4 regions of the Klebsiella terrigena genome follow, and region 4 is predicted to be linked to each of the others. Evidence: predicted binding sites of a transcription regulator. Region 4 holds the regulator's gene; each other region holds the start of a gene.
The links. The regulator PhoB, encoded in region 4, activates phosphate uptake and scavenging genes when phosphate is short. The targets are predictions, from matches to a motif close to CTGTCATAAAACTGNCNNAT.

Region 1 (5,352 bases), 420 kb from region 4:
ATCGGCCGGCGGTGCCGTTGCCGTTTTTGCCAACAATACTCCCGCCTTCTACGCGCTGACGCCGGAACGCCTGGCCCAGCTGCTTGAACTGGAGAGTAAGCTGGCACGCCCCGGCAGCGATATCGCGCTTGATACGCAGTTCTTTGACGAGCCGACCGCCGCGCCGGCCGCGATCCCTATGGGGAAATTCGCCATGTACGCCGACTGGCAGCCGGACGCCGATTTTCAGCGCCTCGCGGCGCTGTGGGGTATCGCCCTCAGCCAGCCGGTGACGCCGGAAGAGCTGGCGGCATTCGTTACCTACTGGCAGGCGGAAGGCAAAGTTTTTCATCACGTGCAGTGGCAGCAGAAGCTGGCGCGTAGCGTGCAAATCGGTCGTGCCGGCAACGGCGGCCAGCCGCGTCGTGATGTGAATACGGTCAGCGAGCCGGATAACCATATTCCACGAGGGTTCCGAGGATGAGCATGAAAAACGTTGGCGAACTGATGAAGCGCCTGCAAAAAATGATGCCTGCTCATGTCGAACCGGCGTTTAAAACCGGCGAAGAGCTGCTGGCGTGGCAGAAAGAGCAGGGCAAGCTGCGTTCCGAAGCCCTCGAGCGGGAGAACCGGGCGATGAAAATGCAGCGGACGTTTAACCGCTCCGGCATCCGCCCGCTGCATCAAAACTGTTCGTTTGAGAACTACCGGGTCGAATGCGAAGGCCAGATGAACGCGCTCTCCAGAGCGCGCCAGTACGTTGAAGAGTTCGACGGCAACATCGCCAGCTTTATCTTTTCCGGCAAGCCCGGCACCGGTAAAAACCACCTTGCGGCCGCCATTTGTAACGAGCTGCTGCTGCGCGGCAAATCGGTGCTCATCATTACCGTCGCTGACATCATGTCGGCAATGAAGGACACCTTCGGCAACCGGGAGATCAGCGAGGAGCAGCTGCTGAACGATCTCAGCCGGGTCGATCTGCTGGTGATCGATGAGATCGGCATGCAAACCGAATCGCGCTATGAAAAGGTGATCATCAATCAGATCGTCGATCGCCGCTCCTCATCAAAGCGCCCGACCGGGATGCTAACCAACAGCAACATGGACGAGATGAACAAGCTGCTCGGCGAGCGCGTGATGGACCGCATGCGCCTCGGCAACAGCCTGTGGGTGATTTTCAACTGGGATAGCTATCGTCACCGGGTCACCGGCAAAGAGTATTAAGACATTTCCGATCTCAGGCGGCGTTATACTCAAGAAATTCTTATATAACGACGAAGAGTACCGTTTATGAAATCTGCTAAATCCTTGCTCCGCTGCAGCGTCGCTGCCGCGGCATTTCTTGTCACCGGCGCGCAGGCTGCCTCGTGGCAGGACTCTCTCTCCAGCGCCGCCAGCGAGCTCAGCAGCCAAAGCGGCTCGCAGCAAAGCGGCGCGCTGTCGATGTCCTCGCTGACCAGCCTGCTGAACGGCGGGAGCCAGTCGCTGACCGCCAGCAGCATGAATAATGCCGCCGGCATTATGTCGTACTGTGCGAAGCAGAAGCTCTCCTCGGTGACCAATACCGAAAACGTCAAAAACCAGGTGCTGGATAAGCTCGGCCTCGGCACCCCGGAAAAACAGAAAGAGGACACCGGCTATCTTGAAGGTTTGCAGGGTCTGCTGAACAGCAATAACGGCCAGCAGCTGAACCTGAGCACCCTCGGCAGCAGCCCGCTGGCGGAAAAAGTCAAAACGCAGGCCTGCGATCTGGTTCTCAAACAGGGCGCGAAATTCCTCTCCTGATCTTCTCCCCAGATGCCGCGTTTGGCGCCTTTGCCTGGCCAACGCGGCCGCAGCCCCATTTTTTAACATTGATGGTCTCATTTTCCCCCGTAGGGAAGGATGAGACGTCGCTCAAAAATACCAATTTATAAACCAATTCTGAACCACAGCACAGTTTCATGACTCTACAATTGCAGCAGTATGGCGCTGCCATTACAGTATATCGTGGAAAGTGATCTATTCGGCTAGCGGTCAGCTGGCGCTAATGAGGGTAAGCTGTGTCAGAGTTGTTATCCATCGCCCTGTTTCTCACCTCGGTGGTGATTTATGCCTTGAAGGCCGGTCGCAATACCTGGTGGTTTGCCGCTACGCTAACGGTGCTGGGCCTGTTTGTGGTTCTCAACATCACTCTCTACGCCAGCGATTATTTCACCGGCGACGGCATTAATGACGCGGTGCTTTATACCCTGACCAACAGCCTGACCGGCGCGGGCGTCGGCAAATATATCCTTCCCGGCGCCGGGATTGTCGTGGCGCTGGTGAGCGTTTTCAGCGCCCTGGGCTGGATACTCCGCCGACGCCGTCATCATCCTCACCACTTTGGCTATAGCCTGCTGGCGCTGGTTCTCGCGCTGGCCTCCGTTGACGCCAGTCCGGCGTTCCGCCAGATTAGCGAGCTGGTGAAATCCCAGTCCCGCGACGGCGATCCGGATTTTGTTACCTACTATAAAGAGCCGTCGAAAAGCATCGCCAACCCCCAGCTCAACCTGGTCTATATCTACGGCGAAAGCCTTGAGCGCACCTATTTTGATAACGAGGCGTTTCCCGACCTGACGCCCGAGCTTGGCAAACTGAAAAGCGAAGGCCTCGATTTCAGCAACACCGCCCAGCTGCCTGGCACCGACTACACTATCGCCGGGATGGTCGCCTCGCAGTGCGGCATCCCGCTGTTTGCGCCGTTTGAAGGCAACGCCTCGGCCTCGGTCTCCAGCTTCTTCCCGCAGAATATCTGCCTCGGCGACATTCTGAAAAACTCCGGCTACGAAAACTATTTTGTGCAGGGCGCCAACCTGCGTTTCGCCGGAAAAGACGTGTTCCTCAAGTCCCACGGCTTCGATCATCTGTACGGCGCTGAAGAGCTGAAAACCACGGTTGCCGACCCCGCCTACCGCAACGACTGGGGCTTCTACGACGACACCGTGCTGGATGAAACCTGGAAAAAATTCGAGCAGCTTTCGCAGTCCGGTAAACGCTTCTCGCTCTTTGCGCTAACGGTGGACACCCACCATCCTGACGGTTTTATTTCCCGCACCTGCCAGCGAAAAAGCTATGAAATGGGCGGTAAAAAGAACCTCTCCTTCAGCGCGGTAAGCTGCAGCCAGGAACACATCGCGGCGCTTATCGAGAAGATCAAAGCCTCGCCCTATTTCAAAAACACGGTGATTGTGGTCTCTTCCGATCACCTGGCGATGAAAAACAGCGCCTGGGAATACCTGAACAAGCAGGATCGCAGCAACCTGTTCTTCGTACTGCGCGGCGACCAGCCGCAGCAGGATACGCTGGCGGTGAAGCGTAATACCATGGACAACGGCGCCACGGTGCTGGATATCCTCGGCGGCGATAACTATATCGGCCTTGGGCGCAGCAGCCTCTCCGGGCAGTCGCTTTCTGGCATCTTCCTCAATATGAAAGATAAGGTGCTGGCCTGGAAGCCGGACGTCATCCGCCTGTGGAACTTCCCGAAAGAGATGAAAAACTTCACCGTGGACCCGCAGAAAAGCATGGTTTCCTTCTCCGGCAGCCACTTCCGTCTGCCGCTGCTGCTGCGGGTATCCGATAAACGCGTCGAGCCGCTGCCAGAGAGCGAATACTCCGCGCCGCTGCGCTATCAGCTGGCTGATTTTGCCCCGCGCGATAACTTTGTCTGGATCGACCGCTGCTACAAGATGGGCCAGCTGTGGTCCAGCGAGCTGGCGCTCTCGACCGACTGGTGCGTATCGCAGGGCCAGCTCGGCGGCGAGCAGACCGTACAGCGCGTCGATAAAGCCCAGTGGCAGGGGAAAACGGCGTTTAAAGATACCCTTATCGATATGGAGCGCTACAAAGGCAACGTCGATACGCTGAAAATTGTCGATAACGATATTCGCTATAAGGCCGATAGCTTCGTGTTTAACGTCGCCGGCGCACCGGAAGAGGTGAGGCAGTTTAGCGGCATCTCCCGGCCGGAATCCTGGGGCCGCTGGTCCAACGCGCAGCTCGGCGGCGAAGTCAAAATCGAGTTTAAGAACCCGCTGCCGGAGAAATTCGATCTGGTGATCACCGCCAAAGCCTACGGACCCAACGCCAATAAGCCGATCCCGGTTCGCGTCGGGGATAGCGAACAAACGCTGACGCTGGCTAATGACGTCTCCACCACCACGCTGCATTTCGACAACCCGTCGCGCAGCGATACGCTGATCATCGTCCCGCCGGACCCGCAGTCCACCAACGAAGGCAATATTCTCGGCCACGCGCCGCGCCAGCTGGGCATCGGCATGGTGGATATAAAAATCGTCAAGCGCGAAGGCTAAGCCCGCCCGTCCGGCTCTCTGAGGGCCGGACGGCGCGGTGTAAAACCGCCGCCGACCCCATCTTATTACCGCCCGGCAGAAGCCTCGCCGGGGAACTCCACGCTCATCTCATACTGCTGCAGCGCCATGGTGGCATATCCCGCCGCGCTGAACAGCGGCGTAAACGACTGCGGAACGCTGACCGAGGTGCCAAGGCCGGGGAACTGCCGGGCAAGGGCAATAAGCAGCTCGCGCGCCAGGCCGCGGCCGCGGGCGGCAGGTTCGACCCACAGCAGCTGGAGCTGCGGCTTAGCGGTGAGCGTCGCCAGCACCGCGAATGCCTGCTGATTAAGCGTCAACGCGCGGCACGGCAGCGTATTGAAGGTCATCGGGTCCATCAGCCACGGCAGCCGGCCGTTGATTTCCGCCCCCGCCCTGCGCGTCAGCGCCAGCACATCGTACGGCTGCAGCAGCGGCGCGCCCTCGCCCTCCGGCTGCGCGCTCAGATAGCCGCAAAGCCCGTGACGAACGCGAAAGCCCAGCGATTGATACAGCGCAACCGCGGCGTGATTATTACGGATCACCTCCAGCCACATCCGCCGCACGCCCCGGGCCTGTAACGAGGCCATCAGCGACACCATCAGCGCGCGGCCGGTTCCTTTTCCCCGCCAGGCCGGCCGCACGGCAAAGGCCGCCAGCCTGGCCGCATCGCCACGGCGGGTGATAATGGCGATTGCCGCCGGCGTATCTCCCGCCAGCCAGACGCAGGAATCCAGCAGGCTCAGCCCTTCAGCGCTGAAGCGCTGCACAAACACCTCGACCGACAGCGAAACGGGCACCAGATAATCTTCAAAACAGTCGCTGAGGATCGTCGTCAGCTGTTCGCTGCTAAAGCAGGTGGCGGGAACGGCGGTCAACTCCATACGTTTCTCCCAAAGGTGCTATGCTGAGGCAATGAAAACTAACACTATAACTGCCGAAGTGACATTGCGCCTGACCGGGGAGAGCGATATTCCCCGGCTGCCCGCTATTGAGCGCTCGGCAGCGCAGGCTTTTCGTC
Region 2 (5,352 bases), 2.4 Mb from region 4:
TTCGAACTCAACGTTCTGGCCTTCAGCCAGAGTTTTGAAGCCATTACCCTGGATGGCGGAGAAGTGTACGAACACGTCTTTGCTGCCATCAGCCGGAGTAATAAAGCCAAAACCTTTAGACTCGTTGAACCACTTAACTTGACCTTTAATCTTTGCCATTTGCAAAATTCCTTAGACTGTTTTCTTCGCCCGTAGGCGCTTACATAGATAAAACTGACACACTACTGCATGAGGCACTAATATAAGGTTCGGCAGAGAAGCGGTATTCAACGACAACGTGTTTACTCAGGACTTCTTTACTGAAAATGCCACACATAAACAGAACTGTACCTCGTTTAACCCGAAAGGTGTTATCACATACAACGTTAATAATGGCAAGCCATTTTTAAACGGCTCTCGATCCTTCGCACAAAATATAAGGGAATCATTTGACCAACTGCACGTTTATGCGCCTTTTCTCGCCCGCCGTTAATGCCAGGGCGCGCGGCAAACATCCCATTATGCATGGATGAGCGCTGCAACTTTTTCACCGTAGCTCAACAACTTCGCTCCGTCCAGCCCGCCAGGCATGCACCCTGCCAATTTTAAGGGGTTACGTCCGGGTCGCTGCATAACGATGCGCATAAACGCGCATATTGATAGTTGAAAATTGGCTTAGGCCGAGAATATGCAGGGTTAATTAAATCCTGTTAGCCACGCGATAAATAGTGTTTATATTGCATCTTAATAATGAATTTTCGATGACACACACTTTCATCATGCAATTAAATCACGATGTTATTATTTTATTTGAATAGCTCAAAAATCCATAGCTTATTGGATAAAATTGCGATCGCTAACACATTAAGTGACATAAGAAATGTGGCAATAAGCACGGAAGGATAAGAATAAGTTATTGCGTAAGGCGATGAGGCAGGCGTACACCAGTGCGGTGTACACCCGTTTAGCAGCTACCGCTCAGCGACGAGACGGATAAAGTCGTCGTCGTCCTTCCCCTTCTCAACGGCTGAAGGTTCGGCAGCCTCTTCCTTCTCAGGTTCATTGGCTTCGCAGAGCCGACGCAGCAGCGCGTTTTGGCGCTTTTGCTGATCCAGCAGAGCCTGCAGCAGCGCAATCTGCTCGTTGGCGCGCGAACTTGCGCGATTAACAAAAAACCATAACAACAGGCCGACAAGCAACAGCACAATGGAAAGCGCCAGCGATGCCAGATTTACGATCCCAGGACTTAGTAACTCACTCATTTCACCACCTCAAAGAGAAGGCGTTTATTCTACCACCCGCGCAGCAGAAGAAAATCAGTCGTAATAAAAATGTCTTACCAGGGGATGAATTTGTTGATGGTGCAGATGCCGCTGAAAAACTGCACATCCTGATCGCACATTACGTTAAGCATCTGAGTCCACAGCAACAAACAGCCCGCTATGACAACAATCAGCAAAACCCAGCGTAATTTTTTCACTCCACACTCCGCATCAATACCAGATGTTGCCAGGATAGCACGCTCATCTTAAACCGCGGCTAACTGTAATACGAAACGCAAGTTTCAGAATCATAGACTTGTTTCAACTCGTGTACCTGTCAAAATAAACGCCGAGGATAATACAAATTATGAGGCAACAATGCGATTGATCATTCGTACGATTGTAGTACTGGCTATCTTATGGATTGGCGTATTATTAAGCGGCTACGGCATGTTGATTGGCAGCAATGAGAACGCAGCGGGGCTGGGCCTCCAGTGTAAATATCTGACCGCTCGCGGTACCACAACCGTGCAGTACGTTCATTCTGACAGCGGTATTATTGGTCTGACCGACTGTCCGGTTCTGCGTAAAAGCGAAACCGTTATCGACAAAGGTTAATCCGCTCCGGGCTACAGCAGGAAGCGTCTTCCCGCTGTAGCCCGACGCAGCTAGCGCCCGCCGCTGTCAGAACGGATAGTCGTTATAGCCCATCTGCTCAGAAATTTTACGCGCCGCGGTGTGCAACATTTCAACGTATTCATGCAGACGTTCCTCCGAGAAGCGCAGCGTCGGGAAAGAGATACTCAACCCGGCAATCACTACGCCAAAGCGGTCGAAGACCGGTACACCAATGCAGCGTAGCCCCTCTTCCTGCTCTTCGTTGTCTTCGCCATAGCCCTGCTGACGAACGCTGTCCAGAACCCCCAGCAGCTCTTCGGTGCTGGTAATCGTCCGGTCGGTGCTGCGCTTATACTCGACGTCTTCGAGGATCTGCTCCACCTCGGCGCGGTCGCGCCACGCCAGCAGCACTTTGCCGATAGCGGTGCTGTACAGCGGGTTGCGGCGGCCGATGCGCGAATACATACGCAGGTTGTACATCGAATCGATTTTATGGATGTAGACGATACTGTCTTCGTCCAGCGCACCCAGATGGATAGTCTCTTTCGTCAGGCGCGACAGCTCGCGCATCTGAATATCCGCACTGCGCACCAGATCGACATTCTGCAGCGCGCGCGCGCCCAGCTCGAACAGCTTCAGCGTCAGGGAGTACTTCTCAGACTCCCCTTCCTGGGCAACGTAGCCCAGCGACTTCATGGTCTGCAAAAAGCGATAAACGGTGCTTTTTGACATCATGACGCGCTGAGATAGTTCGGTAATACCAATTTCACGCTCTTCGCCAAGCGCCTGCAGGATGCCAAAAACCTTCAATACTGAAGAGACAGAATCTGGCTGTTTATCCAAATCTGCAACTGCCATTTATCACCTCATCGCAACTGTTTTATAAAAATTAGAACCGGTTTTTATTATAAATTCGCAACCCGATGCCCGCAATCGTTCTTCTGCCCATTCGTTACAAATCTGCGACATACCGCCGAATAATCAATGCTAAAATCATTACCCAGAGAATAGTTACGATAAAGACACAAGCTTAACATGGATAAAAACGTTCCCGATGGTCTGCCACTGCCGCAGCGTTACGGCGCCATTCTGACCATCGTTTTAGGCATCGCGATGGCGGTACTCGACGGCGCCATTGCCAACGTGGCCCTGCCGACCATCGCTACCGACCTTAACGCTTCGCCCGCCGCCTCAATCTGGATAGTCAACGCTTACCAAATCGCCATCGTCATTGCGCTCCTGCCGCTCTCCTTTCTGGGTGATATGTTCGGCTATCGACGCATCTATAAAATCGGTTTGCTGGTGTTTACCTTTACCTCACTGGCCTGCGCCCTCTCCCACTCGCTGGAGATGCTGACTCTCGCCCGCGTAGCCCAGGGCCTCGGCGGCGCCGCGCTGATGAGCGTGAATACCGCGCTCATTCGTCTTATCTTCCCGAAACGCTTCCTCGGACGAGGAATGGGGATCAACTCGTTTGTGGTCGCCGTCTCATCCGCGGCCGGCCCGACGATTGCCGCCGCTATCCTCTCCGTCGCCTCCTGGCAGTGGCTGTTTTTAATCAACATTCCGCTGGGGATTATTTCGCTGACGCTCGCCATGCGCTACCTGCCGGCCAACAGCAGCCGCAGCAGGATCACCCGCTTCGATCTCCCCAGCGCTATCATGAATGCGCTGACGTTTGGCCTGCTGATTGTCGCGCTCGGCGGCTTTGCGCAGGGGCAGTCCGGCCAGCTGGTGCTCGCTGAATTGGCGGCTATGCTGGTTATCGGGTTCTTCTTCATTCGCCGCCAGCTGCGGATGCCGGTGCCGCTGCTGCCGGTTGATCTGCTGCGTATTCCGCTTTTCTCGCTCTCCATCTGCACCTCAATCTGCTCCTTCTGCGCCCAGATGCTGGCGCTGGTTTCGCTGCCCTTCTTCCTGCAGGCGACGATCGGACGCAGCGAGGTCGAAACGGGACTGCTGCTGACCCCCTGGCCGCTGGCGACCATGGTGATGGCGCCGCTGGCGGGCTACCTGATTGAGAAAATTCATGCCGGGCTGCTGGGAGCGATCGGTCTGACGGTCATGGCCTGCGGTCTGTTTGGCCTGGCGCTGCTGCCCTCATCGCCGTCCGATCTCGATATTATCTGGCGCATGGCGCTCTGCGGCGCGGGCTTCGGCCTGTTCCAGTCGCCGAATAACCACACTATCGTCTCATCGGCCCCGAGCCACCGCAGCGGAGGGGCCAGCGGAATGCTCGGCACCGCCCGACTGCTGGGACAAAGCACCGGCGCGGCGCTGGTCGCGCTGCTGTTCAATCTGCAGGGTAACGGCGGCACCCATACCGCGCTGCTGCTGGCTGGCGGACTGGCGGTAGTTGCGGCCACCGTGAGCGGCCTGCGCGTCACCCAGCCGCGCCCCGGACAATAGCCCGCCCGATTACGGCACAAAAAAAACCGCAGCCCGATTAAGGCTGCGGTTTTTGTTTCTACGCTCTGAAGAAGAGGATTACTTCAGATATTCCCCGCTGCGCAGAGCTTCGATACGTTTATCCAGCGGCGGGTGCGTCATAAACAGCTCGCTCATCGACTTCGCTTTGCCGTTGATGCACAGCGCCATCATGCTGCTGGCTTCCTGCGGCTCGTAGCTGGTTTTCAAACGCTGCAGGGCGGCGATCATTTTCTCACGGCCGACCAGACGGGCAGAGCCCGCATCCGCATGGAACTCGCGGTAGCGCGAGAACCACATGGTGATGATGCTGGCCAGAATCCCAAACACCAGCTCCAGAACGGTGGCGACGGCAAAGTAAACCAGCGGGTTGCCGTTGCTGCTCTCGCCTTCATCGCGGTTGCCGCTAAGGAATCCTGCGGCAATTTGCGCGATAACGCGCGAGATAAAGATAACGAAGGTGTTCACCACCCCCTGAATCAGGGTCATGGTCACCATATCGCCGTTGGCAATGTGGCTGATTTCATGGGCAATAACGGCTTCCGCCTCGTCACGGCTCATGTTTTGCAGCAGCCCGGTGCTGACGGCAACCAGCGAAGCATCACGGCGTGCGCCGGTGGCAAAGGCGTTAATATCCGGCGCATGGTAGATAGCAACCTGCGGCATGCCGATGCCCGCCTGCTGCGCCTGCTGCGCGACGGTATTCATCAGCCAGCGTTCGGTTTCGTTACGCGGCTGCTCAATGACTTCCCCACCCACCGATTTTAGCGCCATCCATTTCGACATCAGCAGCGAAACGATCGAGCCACCAAAACCAAAAAGCAGCGCCATGATCAGTAGCCCGGTCATGCTGCTTGACTGTATTCCCGTCAGGCTCAGCACCAGCCCGAACACCGCCATAACGGCCAGGTTGGTCAACAGGAAGAGCGCGATTCGCATCATAATTTTCTTCTAACCTCGATTTAACAAAACGCACTATGCGATTACCCATATCGTATGGGTACAACGTTAATTTTCAACCATCCTCCCCCGCTAAGTCACGAGAAAGACACAACTTTACATTTTG
Region 3 (5,352 bases), 500 kb from region 4:
GCCGCGTGGCGCTGAGCTACGAGCAGGTTAACCCGTTAACCTTCGCTGAACCCACTTCGCCGCATATTATCAGCGCCGATGAGGGGCGCCCCATTACCGCCGCCGCGCTCTCCGCCGGGCTGCGCGAGCTGGAGCCGCTGGCCGACTGGCTGCTGGTGGAAGGGGCTGGGGGCTGGTTTACGCCGCTGTCTGAAACCCTGAGCTTTGCCGACTGGGTGCAGGAAGAGCGGCTACCGGTGATTCTGGTAGTGGGGATAAAGCTGGGCTGCATTAATCATGCCCTGCTGACGGCGCAGGCGGTGCGTCAGGCAGGGCTGCCGCTGGTGGGCTGGATTGCTAACGACGTCCAGCCGCCGGGGAAGCGGCATAGCGAATACCTCGCGACCCTCAAACGGCTGCTGCCCGCACCCATGCTGGGCGAAATCCCGTGGCTGGAGGAGGCATCCCGGCGGGAAGACCTCGGCCAGTACCTCGATCTTAGCGCGCTGGATCGGGCGTCATCCACTGCGCCAGCAGCGGCTCATCCAGCTGTATAACGTCGCCCTGCGCCACGCTGCGCCCGCGGTGCAGCAGGCAGAAGCGGTCGGCCACCCGGCGAATGAACGGCAGGTGCTGCTCGGCGAGCAGCACCGTTAAACCGATATCCCGGTTCAGGCGAACCAGCAGATCCCCCAGCTTATGCATAAAGTGCTGTCCGCTGCCGCGCGAGGGCTCATCGAGTATCAGCAGGCGCGGTCGGACGATCAGCGCCCTCGCCAGCGCCAGCTGGTACCTGTCGTCTTCCGAGAGCGCGGCGCCTTTGCTCTGGCGCAGGGCGTAGAGCTGCGGAAAGAGATCGTAAATCTCGCTATTCACCACGGCGCCGGGCGTGCCTCCGGCCGCCAGCGCGATATGCAGATTCTCCTCTACGCTGAGCTGCGAAAAGATGCGCCGGTCCTGCGGCACGTAGCCGATCCCGATGACGCTGCGTGAATGGGCGGAGAGCGGCATCAGGTCGCAGGGCGGCGCTCCGCGCTCCTGCCAGGTGATGCTGCCGCTGGCGACCGGGAGATTCCCGGTAATGCAGTTGACCAGCGTGGTTTTCCCCATTCCCTGACTTCCCATCACGCAGGTGCACTCTCCTGACCTGAGCTCAAGATCGACGTTCCACAGCGTGTGCTGGCTTCCATAGTACTGATTGACGGCGCGTAGACTCAACATAGACGTTTTCTCCTTTTTGACGACGGCGAGCGAGACAAACATTCTGCAAATCTCTTGCCAGGAAAAAGAAGTGACGGCATTTTTCCGCCAGCGCAGGTCGCGGCGGCCACCGCCGGCAGGGAACAGCGAAGCGGCTGCACTTTCCCGGTGCTAAACGGCGTGAAACGTGGTGCAGAAAGCAGCAAAAAGGCGGGCGTCCTTAGCTGATAAATATCAAAAATAATTCAATAATATTTTTTAGCCGCGTGATTTTCGTCGGCGGGCAATTTCGGCCGGGTGGCAGAGGTCATGGCCTGCAGCGAGTTATCCACTATTCCTGTGGATAACCTTGTGTATTAGAGTTAGAGAACTTGCGGTAAGCTAGAGATTACGCGGCCTGCGGCTGAATTGGCGCGAAACCCGTCTTTTATTAAATTTTATTTAATATCAATTGGTTGTATAAAATCAATGGCTGTAAGGAAAGTGTCACCTGCTGCCATAAAAGATTCATCGCCTTGCTTGACAAATGTTAAATGGCAAAATTTTCTGGGGATAACCTTACACAGTGGCGGATTATTCCGCATGGTGCGCTTTTTTTGCCCAAATGCGGCCGCCCGGGGCAAGGTTTACAGGGCAAACAGTAATACGATACTGGTTTTATATCCAGTATTATTTATTGGCAAAAGCGCCGGCGACGGGTAGAATTAAACACCTGCCGTTTCGCGCCGGGCGCTTCATCCTCCTTCAGGGTCAGACATATGAGTAAAACGTTCACGCTGCATTCCGCTTTCCGTCCCTCTGGCGATCAGCCAGAAGCCATTCGTCGCCTCGAAGAGGGGCTGGAAGATGGCCTGGCGCACCAAACGCTGCTGGGGGTAACCGGGTCGGGTAAAACCTTCACCATCGCTAACGTCATTGCCGATCTGCAGCGTCCAACGATGGTCCTCGCGCCCAACAAGACGCTGGCGGCGCAGCTGTATGGCGAAATGAAGGAGTTTTTCCCGGAGAATGCCGTCGAGTATTTCGTCTCCTACTACGACTACTACCAGCCTGAAGCCTACGTGCCGAGCTCGGACACCTTCATCGAGAAGGATGCCTCGGTCAACGAACATATTGAACAGATGCGCCTGTCGGCAACCAAGGCGCTGCTGGAGCGCCGCGACGTCATCGTGGTGGCCTCGGTCTCGGCGATTTATGGCCTCGGCGATCCTGACCTGTACCTGAAGATGATGCTGCACCTGACCACCGGCATGCTGATTGACCAGCGGGCCATTCTGCGCCGCCTCGCGGAGCTGCAGTACACCCGTAACGATCAGGCTTTCCAGCGCGGGACCTTCCGCGTTCGCGGCGAGGTCATTGACGTCTTCCCGGCGGAGTCAGACGATATTGCCCTGCGTATTGAGCTGTTTGACGAAGAAGTTGAGCGCCTGTCGCTCTTTGATCCGCTGACCGGGCAGGTTGAGTCGTCCATCCCGCGCTATACCATCTACCCGAAAACGCACTACGTTACCCCGCGCGAGCGAATCGTTCAGGCGATGGAAGAGATAAAAGTCGAGCTGGCGGAGCGGCGTAAAGTGCTGCTGGAAAACAACAAGCTGCTGGAAGAGCAGCGCCTGAGTCAGCGTACCCAGTTCGACCTCGAAATGATGAACGAGCTGGGCTACTGCTCGGGGATTGAAAACTACTCGCGCTATCTTTCCGGGCGCGGGCCGGGCGAGCCGCCGCCGACGCTGTTCGACTACCTGCCGGCGGATGGTCTGCTGGTTATCGATGAGTCCCACGTGACCATTCCGCAAATTGGCGGGATGTACCGCGGCGACCGGGCGCGTAAAGAGACGCTGGTGGAGTACGGTTTCCGCCTGCCGTCGGCGCTGGATAACCGCCCGATGAAGTTTGAAGAGTTTGAGGCGCTGGCGCCGCAGACCATCTACGTTTCGGCGACGCCCGGCGCCTACGAGCTGGATAAATCCGGCGATGAGGTGGTCGATCAGGTGGTCCGTCCGACCGGCCTGCTTGACCCGGTTATCGAAGTGCGTCCGGTGGGGACCCAGGTCGACGATCTGCTGTCGGAGATTCGCCTGCGCGCCGCCATCAACGAGCGCGTGCTGGTGACGACCCTGACCAAGCGGATGGCCGAAGACCTCACCGAGTACCTCGAGGAGCACGGCGAGCGCGTGCGCTACCTGCATTCGGATATCGATACCGTCGAGCGTATGGAGATTATCCGCGATCTGCGCCTCGGCGAGTTTGACGTGCTGGTCGGCATCAACCTGCTGCGTGAAGGGCTGGATATGCCGGAGGTCTCGCTGGTGGCGATCCTTGATGCCGACAAAGAGGGCTTCCTGCGCTCCGAGCGCTCGCTGATCCAGACCATCGGCCGCGCGGCGCGTAACATCAACGGTAAGGCGATTCTCTACGGCGACAGGATCACCGCCTCGATGGCGAAGGCCATCAGCGAAACCGAACGCCGTCGCGAGAAGCAGCAGCGCTATAACGAAGAGCACGGCATCACCCCGCAGGGTCTGAATAAGAAGGTGGTCGATATCCTGGCGCTGGGCAGCGGCCTGGCGAAGACCAAGGCCAAAGGGCGCGGCAAGTCGCGTTCACCGGTCGAGGCGGATACGCCGGTGCTGACGCCAAAAGCGCTGCAGCAGCGAATTCACGAGCTGGAAGGGCAGATGATGCAGCACGCGCAGAACCTGGAGTTCGAAGAGGCGGCCCAGATCCGCGACCAGCTGCATAAGCTGCGGGATCTGTTTATCGCCGCGTCGTAGGCCGGCGCCCGTCGCACCGGGCGTCCAGGCTGCGGCCAGACTGGGATCTGGCCGCACGGAACGTCCGGGCAGCGCCTGCGGATGCGAGGGCTGCCTGGCGCCAAACTGGCAAATAAAATAGCCCGGCTGGGCCAGCTCTTAATATCCGCTTAATCTTGTTCGGGGAGACTATCTTCATTCTAATGAGGATAGCGCCATGCAAAAACTACACTTTCGCCAATATCTGGCCATTACCTGCGCCTTTATTATCGTCGTCGCCTTCTTCCATCAGTGGGTGCTGACCTTCTGACGCGACGGCCTCGGGAAGAGCACCCAGGCGCGAACGCCGGGGCCCGGCCGGCGGTTATGCAAAAAGAACTGGGTATCGTGCAACTGGGCGATACGGGTGACGATGCTTAATCCCAGACCAATGCCGCCGTAGCGGCTGTCCATGCGGACAAACGCTTTGCTCAGCTCGCCGCTTTTCGCTTCATCAATTCCCGGCCCTTCATCCTCCACCGCCAGAATCGGCGTTGACCCCGCCTGAATCGAGACGCGGATCGTTGAGTCCGTCGGGCTATAGCGGTGCGCATTCTCCACCAGATTGCGCAGCACCACGCGCAGCAGCGTGGCGTCGCCGGACACCATCACCTCCTCGTCCGCACCGGCTATCTCAAGCTTTTGCCGGCGCGACGCCAGCATCGCTTCCAGCTCCTCCTCAAGCGGTTCAACGACATCCTCCATCAGCTGCACCTGCTGGTAGCTACCGGCAGAAAACGACTGCCCTACGCGGGCCAGCTGCAGGAGCTGGGAGATACTGTTGGTCATCTGATCGAGGCGCTGAATAAGCGGATCGACTCCGACCCCGTGCACTTTGGCCAGCAGCTCAAGGTGCAGGCGCAGCCCGGCCAGCGGCGTGCGCAGCTCGTGGGCCACGTCGGCGGTAAACAGGCGCTCGCGGTCGAGCGTCAGGTTGAGGCGCGATACCAGCTGATTCAGCGCTGTGGTTACGGCGGTCACTTCCGGCACCGACTCGCTAAGCTCGATGGGCTGGAGATTATCCGGGGTGCGGTTCTCCAGCTCGCTCTGCAGACGAGAGAGCGGGCGGGTTATCTTTTTCACCGCCAGCAGGCTGATATAGAGCGCGAGGCCGATAATCAGCAGGCTTGGGACCAGCAGGCTGGCGACCGCTTCCCGCACCTCGTGCTCAACGTGCTTCTGGTTGTTGTGCCCCTCAATGGCGCTGGCCACCAGCAGCTGAATCTGCTCCTTGCTTTCATGCCACAGCCAGAACACGCTGATAATCTGGCAGACCGCCAGAATCGTGCCGATGGTCAGCAGCAGGCGAAAGCGCATGGTCCATTTTTCGGTGGCTAACAGCGGCATCTCTTTATGACTCCGATTCGGTATTGTTCACCAG
Region 4 (5,352 bases):
CCTACCGCCAGGTAGCAGACGACGGCCAGCAGAATCCCCGCCACTTTGCCAATCGGGGTGCTCAGGCTTTCAACGCCGCCGCCGACTTTCGCCAGCGCCACGACCGTCAGCACCGGTAAACCCACGGCGGTGATCAGAAAGCCGATAGCGGCGGTCCAAACGTGTTCACCAGCCTGTAAACCAACCATTGGGGGGAAGATGATGTTGCCTGCACCGACGAACAGCGCGAAGGTCATAAAGCCCAACGCTATGATGTCGCGAGATTTTAACTGATGGGTCATAAATTCATACTGCCTGTGGATGTGGTGGTGTTAAACGGAAAAATACCGTGCCTTCCCTTAGGGATGATACAGCGGCTATTGCCGGAAACTCAGCGAGATATGCTCCCGAAGCGGCGTGGGAAAGAATTGTTTTTTGAAATACCACGCAAAAGCAGTCTGTCTACGACTGCATGGGGCGCAATTTAAACGCTTATAACGTTTTAAAGCAAGGCGGGATCGTAAAAGCAGATGATTATGCTAAGTCTACAATTTCAACCAGCGTTATTAACCATAATGAAGGAAAACATGTGGCTAATCATGCGAACAAAAAAGCAGCAGACGTTCGTTAATTACGCAGCTGAAAATTGACTGCAAACGAAAATGACCAGCCGGAGCTGGTCATTGACAAGTTATGTTGACAGCGCGGGGCCTAGTCGCTTTTTTTGGCAATTAAACGTTCCGGCAGCAGGAAGCTAAACCGCGTTCCTTTACCGGGCGTGCTCTCAATATCCAGCCGGCTGTCGTGATGGTTGACCGCATGCTTAACGATAGCCAGCCCCAGGCCGCTGCCCCCGGTTTGCCGCGAGCGCGCTTTATCCACGCGATAGAAGCGCTCGGTCAGCCGCGGAATATGCTCGGGCGCGATCCCCGGGCCGTTATCCTCAACGCTAAACAGCGCGCCGTGCGGCGCTTTCTGCCAGCTGACGGTAATTTCCGTTCCCTCCGGCGTATGGTTGACCGCGTTATACACCAGATTCGAGATCGCGCTGCGCAGCTGCTCATCGTTACCGAGCACCTGCAGCGACTCATCGACCACAAAGTGCAGGGTATGCTTTTTCTGGCTGAGCGTTTGCGCCTCACGCTCGACAACCCGCAGCATCATCGGCACGTCAATTTTGTCGTTCATCGCCAGAACCGGGGCCGCTTCAATACGCGACAGGGTCAGCAGCTGTTTAACCAATCCCTCCATACGCTGAGTTTGCTCGCGCATGGTATGCAGGGCCTTTTCCCGCGTCATCCCTTCCAGCACCTGCTCCTGCATCATCTCCAGATACCCCTGCAGCACCGTTAGCGGCGTGCGCAGCTCGTGGCTAACGTTGGCGAAAAAGTTGCGCCTGGCGCCTTCAAGCTGGTGCATCTGCGTCACGTCGCGCGCCACCATCAGCATCTGCTTATCGCTGTAGGGCATCACGCGGATTTCCAGATGACGGGCGTTATTAAGGATCAGATTAAGCGGTTTGCTGAAATCTTTGCTTTTGAGGTAGTTGGCAAATTCAGGATAGCGCAGGAGGTTAAGGATATTTTGTCCGCTGTCGTCCGGCCAGCGCAGATTGAGGATCTGCTGTGCCAGGCCGTTACACCAGAAGATCGCCCCCTCCTCAGTGGTCAGCACCACCGCGTCGGGCAGCGATTCCGCCCCGCTGCGAAAGCGTTTGATCAGGCTGCCCAGCTCGCGTCGGCGTTTTTTATTACGCATCTGCATCTGGTGGAGGCCGTACAGCAGAGGTTCCCAGCTGCCGCTCCCCGGCGGTGGCGTCATGCTGCGGTCCACCCACAGCCACCACGAAAGACGTAATAAATTCCAGAAATGCCAGATAAGAAGTCCGGTCACCGCCGCCAGTAAGAACCACGGCAAATGACCAAATAGCGCCCCGAGAATCAGGGCCGGGATACAAGATAAGAAAAGCTCAAGCGCCAGCCTTTTCCATGACAGCCGTTCCAGCACGGTTCACACTCCTGTCGACATTCAGAAACGGGCGGAGAAACGATATCCCGTGCCGCGAACCGTTTGTACCATCCGGTCATGGCCACTGTGTTCCAGCGCTTTACGCAGACGGCGAATATGCACGTCTACCGTTCGGTCTTCTACATACACGTTGGTTCCCCAGACGTGATTCAGCAGCTGCTCGCGGCTGTATACGCGTTCCGGATGGGTCATAAAGAAGTGTAATAACTTAAACTCGGTCGGTCCCATGTCCAGCGGGTTTTCGCCGGTCATCACGCGATGGGAGGAGGGATCGAGGCTCAGCCCCTGCATTTCAATCACCTCTTCCACCGCCATCGGGGAAATGCGCCGCATCACGGCTTTGATTCGCGCCACCAGCTCTTTCGGCGAGAAAGGCTTGGTGATGTAATCGTCGGCGCCGGTCTCGAGGCCGCGAACGCGATCTTCCTCTTCACCGCGAGCGGTCAGCATCACCACCGGAATATCGCGGGTCATCGCCTCACGCTTAAGCTGCTTAATAAACTGCAGGCCCGAACCACCCGGCAGCATCCAGTCAAGGAGAATCAGATCGGGCCAGGGTTCATTGAGCTGGTTCACCGCGCTGTCAAAATCTTCCGCCTCGACGGGCTGAAAGCCGTTTTGTTCCAGAACAAAGCAGACCATTTCGCGGATTGGAGCTTCATCTTCAACGACCAGAATTCTTCTCGCCATTATTTACCCTGTATTTTTTAGCCATCAGTATAGAGTGCGGCGCCATTATGCGTCAGTTTTGTGACAGATTTATGAAAAAAATGGTCGCCTGACGATCGAGGATTTTGAATTATGACACGCACTTAACTCCCCCTGCGTCGATGGTATAATGGCGGCAACGCTCTTAGGCAACGGAATATTTATGCGCATCATTCACACCTCTGACTGGCATCTCGGGCAAAACTTTTACAGCAAAAGCCGCGCCGCTGAGCATGCGGCCTTTCTCGACTGGCTGCTGGCCAGCGCGCAGGCTCACGAGGTCGATGCCATTATTGTCGCCGGCGATATCTTTGATACCGGCTCGCCGCCGAGCTACGCCCGCGAGCTCTATAACCACTTCGTGGTTCAGCTCCAGCAAACCGGCTGTCGGCTGGTGGTGCTGGCGGGCAACCATGATTCGGTTGCCACGCTGAATGAATCGCGCGACATCCTGGCCTTTTTAAAAACCACGGTCGTGGCGAACGCCGGCCATGCCCCCTTCGTTCTGCCGCTGCGCGACGGCTCGCCGGGGGCGATATTCTGCCCGGTCCCCTTCCTGCGCCCGCGCGAGCTGGTCACCAGCCAGGCCGGACACTCCAGCGGTGAAAAGCAGCAGCTGCTGCTCACCGCCATCAGCGACTACTATCAGCAGCAGTACCGGCAGGCCTGCGACCTGCGCGGCGACCGGCCGCTGCCGATTATCGCCAGCGGCCACCTGACCACCGTCGGCGCCAGCAAAAGCGACGCGGTGCGCGAAATCTACATCGGCACCCTCGATGCCTTCCCGGCCAGCCGTTTTCCTCCCGTCGACTATATCGCGCTGGGCCATATCCACCGGGCGCAGATCGTCGGCGGCTGCGAGCATATACGCTACAGCGGCTCGCCAATCTCCCTGAGCTTTGATGAGACCGGGAAAAGTAAAAGCGTCAATCTGGTGACCTTTACCGACGGACGACTGACGGACGTTAGCCCGCTGACGGTGCCGATAGTTCAGCCGCTGGCGGTGCTAAAGGGCGATTTCGCCAGCATCAGCGAACAGCTTGACCGATGGCAGGACAGCGCGGAACTGCCCGCCGCCTGGCTGGATATTGAAATCACCAGCGATGAATATCTGCACGATATTCAGCGCCAGATCCAGGCCCGCTGCGAAGCGCTGCCGGTGGAAGTGCTGCTGGTGCGCCGCAGCCGCGCCCAGCGCGAGCGCATTCTGGCCGGCGAGCGGCGGGAAACCCTCAGCGAGCTGCGGGTTGAGGAGGTTTTTGCCCGTCGCCTGGCGCTGGAGAATCTCGAAGAGCCGCAGCAGCAGCGCCTCGAGCAGCTGTTCAACGAAACGCTGCACAGCCTGAACGGTGAGGAGCACCTGTGAAAATTCTGAGCCTGCGTCTGAAAAACCTTAACTCGCTGAAAGGCGAGTGGAAAATTGATTTCACCGCCGAACCCTTCGCCAGCAACGGGCTGTTCGCGATCGTCGGGCCGACGGGGGCCGGAAAAACGACGCTGCTGGACGCTATCTGCCTCGCGCTGTACCACGAAACGCCGCGCCTGAGCAGCGTGTCGCAATCGCAAAACGATCTGATGACCCGCAATACCGCCGAATGCCTGGCTGAAGTTGAGTTTGAGGTCAAAGGCACCGCCTACCGCGCCTTCTGGAGCCAGAACCGCGCGCGCAACCAGCCCGACGGCAACCTGCAGGCGCCCCGCGTCGAGCTGGCCCGCTGCGACGATGGGCAAATTCTTGCCGACAAAGTCAAAGACAAGCTGGAGATGACCGCCTCGCTCACCGGCCTCGATTACGGCCGCTTTACCCGCTCGATGCTCCTCTCCCAGGGCCAGTTCGCCGCCTTTCTAAACGCCAAACCCAAAGAGCGCGCGGAGCTGCTGGAGGAGCTCACCGGCACCGAAATCTACGGGCAGATCTCCGCCCAGGTGTTTGAAAAGCACAAGCTCGCCCGCAGCGAGCTGGAAAAGCTGCAGGCCCAGGCCTCCGGCGTTCTGCTGCTAAGCGACGAGCAGCAGCAGGCGCTGCAGCAAAGTTTGCAAGTACTTACTGCTGAAGAACAGCAGTGCCTCGCCGAGCAGGCGCGTGAGCAAAATACGCTGCAATGGCTGCTGCGCCAGCAGGAGCTCATCCGCGACGAGAGCCAGACCCAGACGCAACTGCGAGAAGCGCAGCAGGCGCTGGAGCAGGCCCAGCCGCAGCTGGCGGCGCTGCAGCAGGCGCAGCCTGCCGACCAGCTGCGTCCGCTGTGGACCCGACAGCAGGAGCAGGCCGAGGCGCTGGCGCAGACCCGCCGCCAGGTGGAGGAAGTAAATACTCGCTTACACGATCGGCTGCGGCTGCGGGCGGGCATTCGTCTCGCGGCGCAGCAGCAAACGAGCCAGCTGCAGCAGACCCAGCAATCGCTCGCCGAATGGCTGAAGGCCAACGACCGCTATCGCCAGTGGGGCAATGCCCTGGCAGGCTGGCGGGCGGCGTTCCAGCAGCAGGCGCGCGACGCGCAGCAGCAGGCCGGGCTGGAGCAGCGGCTGGCGGAGACCCGCCGTCGGCTCGGCGAACTGCCGCCGGCGACGCTGGCGCTGGATGCCGACCAGGTACGCGACGACCTCGCCCGCCACGCCGCCGCCCGCCCGCAGCGT

Region 1: a site for PhoB is predicted at 1,910-1,929, ahead of opgB (phosphatidylglycerol--membrane-oligosaccharide glycerophosphotransferase). Genes of this name have one in related genera too.
Region 2: a site for PhoB is predicted at 2,809-2,828, ahead of kdgR (DNA-binding transcriptional regulator KdgR). Genes of this name have one in related genera too.
Region 3: a site for PhoB is predicted at 1,652-1,671, ahead of uvrB (excinuclease ABC subunit UvrB). Genes of this name have one in related genera too.

What each region holds. Positions count from the first base shown of each region.
Region 1 covers NZ_CP050508.1:4,884,798-4,890,149, forward strand. The annotation lists gene dnaT (primosomal protein DnaT) at 1-463, shown strand, start outside; gene dnaC (DNA replication protein DnaC) at 466-1,203, shown strand; gene HCK03_RS22915 (YjjA family protein) at 1,270-1,764, shown strand; gene opgB (phosphatidylglycerol--membrane-oligosaccharide glycerophosphotransferase) at 2,022-4,313, shown strand; gene HCK03_RS22925 (GNAT family N-acetyltransferase) at 4,379-5,215, opposite strand; gene HCK03_RS22930 (GNAT family N-acetyltransferase) at 5,247-5,352, shown strand, end outside.
Region 2 covers NZ_CP050508.1:2,101,132-2,106,483, reverse strand. The annotation lists gene cspE (transcription antiterminator/RNA stability regulator CspE) at 1-159, opposite strand, end outside; partial or broken gene HCK03_RS09910 (DUF2627 domain-containing protein) at 172-316, opposite strand; gene HCK03_RS09905 (YebO family protein) at 951-1,241, opposite strand; gene mgrB (PhoP/PhoQ regulatory lipoprotein MgrB) at 1,316-1,459, opposite strand; gene HCK03_RS09895 (YobH family protein) at 1,620-1,859, shown strand; gene kdgR (DNA-binding transcriptional regulator KdgR) at 1,926-2,717, opposite strand; gene HCK03_RS09885 (MFS transporter) at 2,895-4,268, shown strand; gene htpX (protease HtpX) at 4,347-5,228, opposite strand.
Region 3 covers NZ_CP050508.1:3,961,541-3,966,892, reverse strand. The annotation lists gene bioD (dethiobiotin synthase) at 1-536, shown strand, start outside; gene HCK03_RS18660 (ABC transporter ATP-binding protein) at 478-1,200, opposite strand; gene uvrB (excinuclease ABC subunit UvrB) at 1,938-3,953, shown strand; gene pmrB (two-component system sensor histidine kinase PmrB) at 4,221-5,318, opposite strand; gene pmrA (two-component system response regulator PmrA) at 5,323-5,352, opposite strand, start outside.
Region 4 covers NZ_CP050508.1:4,463,388-4,468,739, forward strand. The annotation lists gene brnQ (branched-chain amino acid transporter carrier protein BrnQ) at 1-281, opposite strand, end outside; gene phoR (phosphate regulon sensor histidine kinase PhoR) at 691-1,986, opposite strand; gene phoB (phosphate response regulator transcription factor PhoB) at 2,008-2,697, opposite strand; gene sbcD (exonuclease subunit SbcD) at 2,879-4,081, shown strand; gene sbcC (exonuclease subunit SbcC) at 4,078-5,352, shown strand, end outside.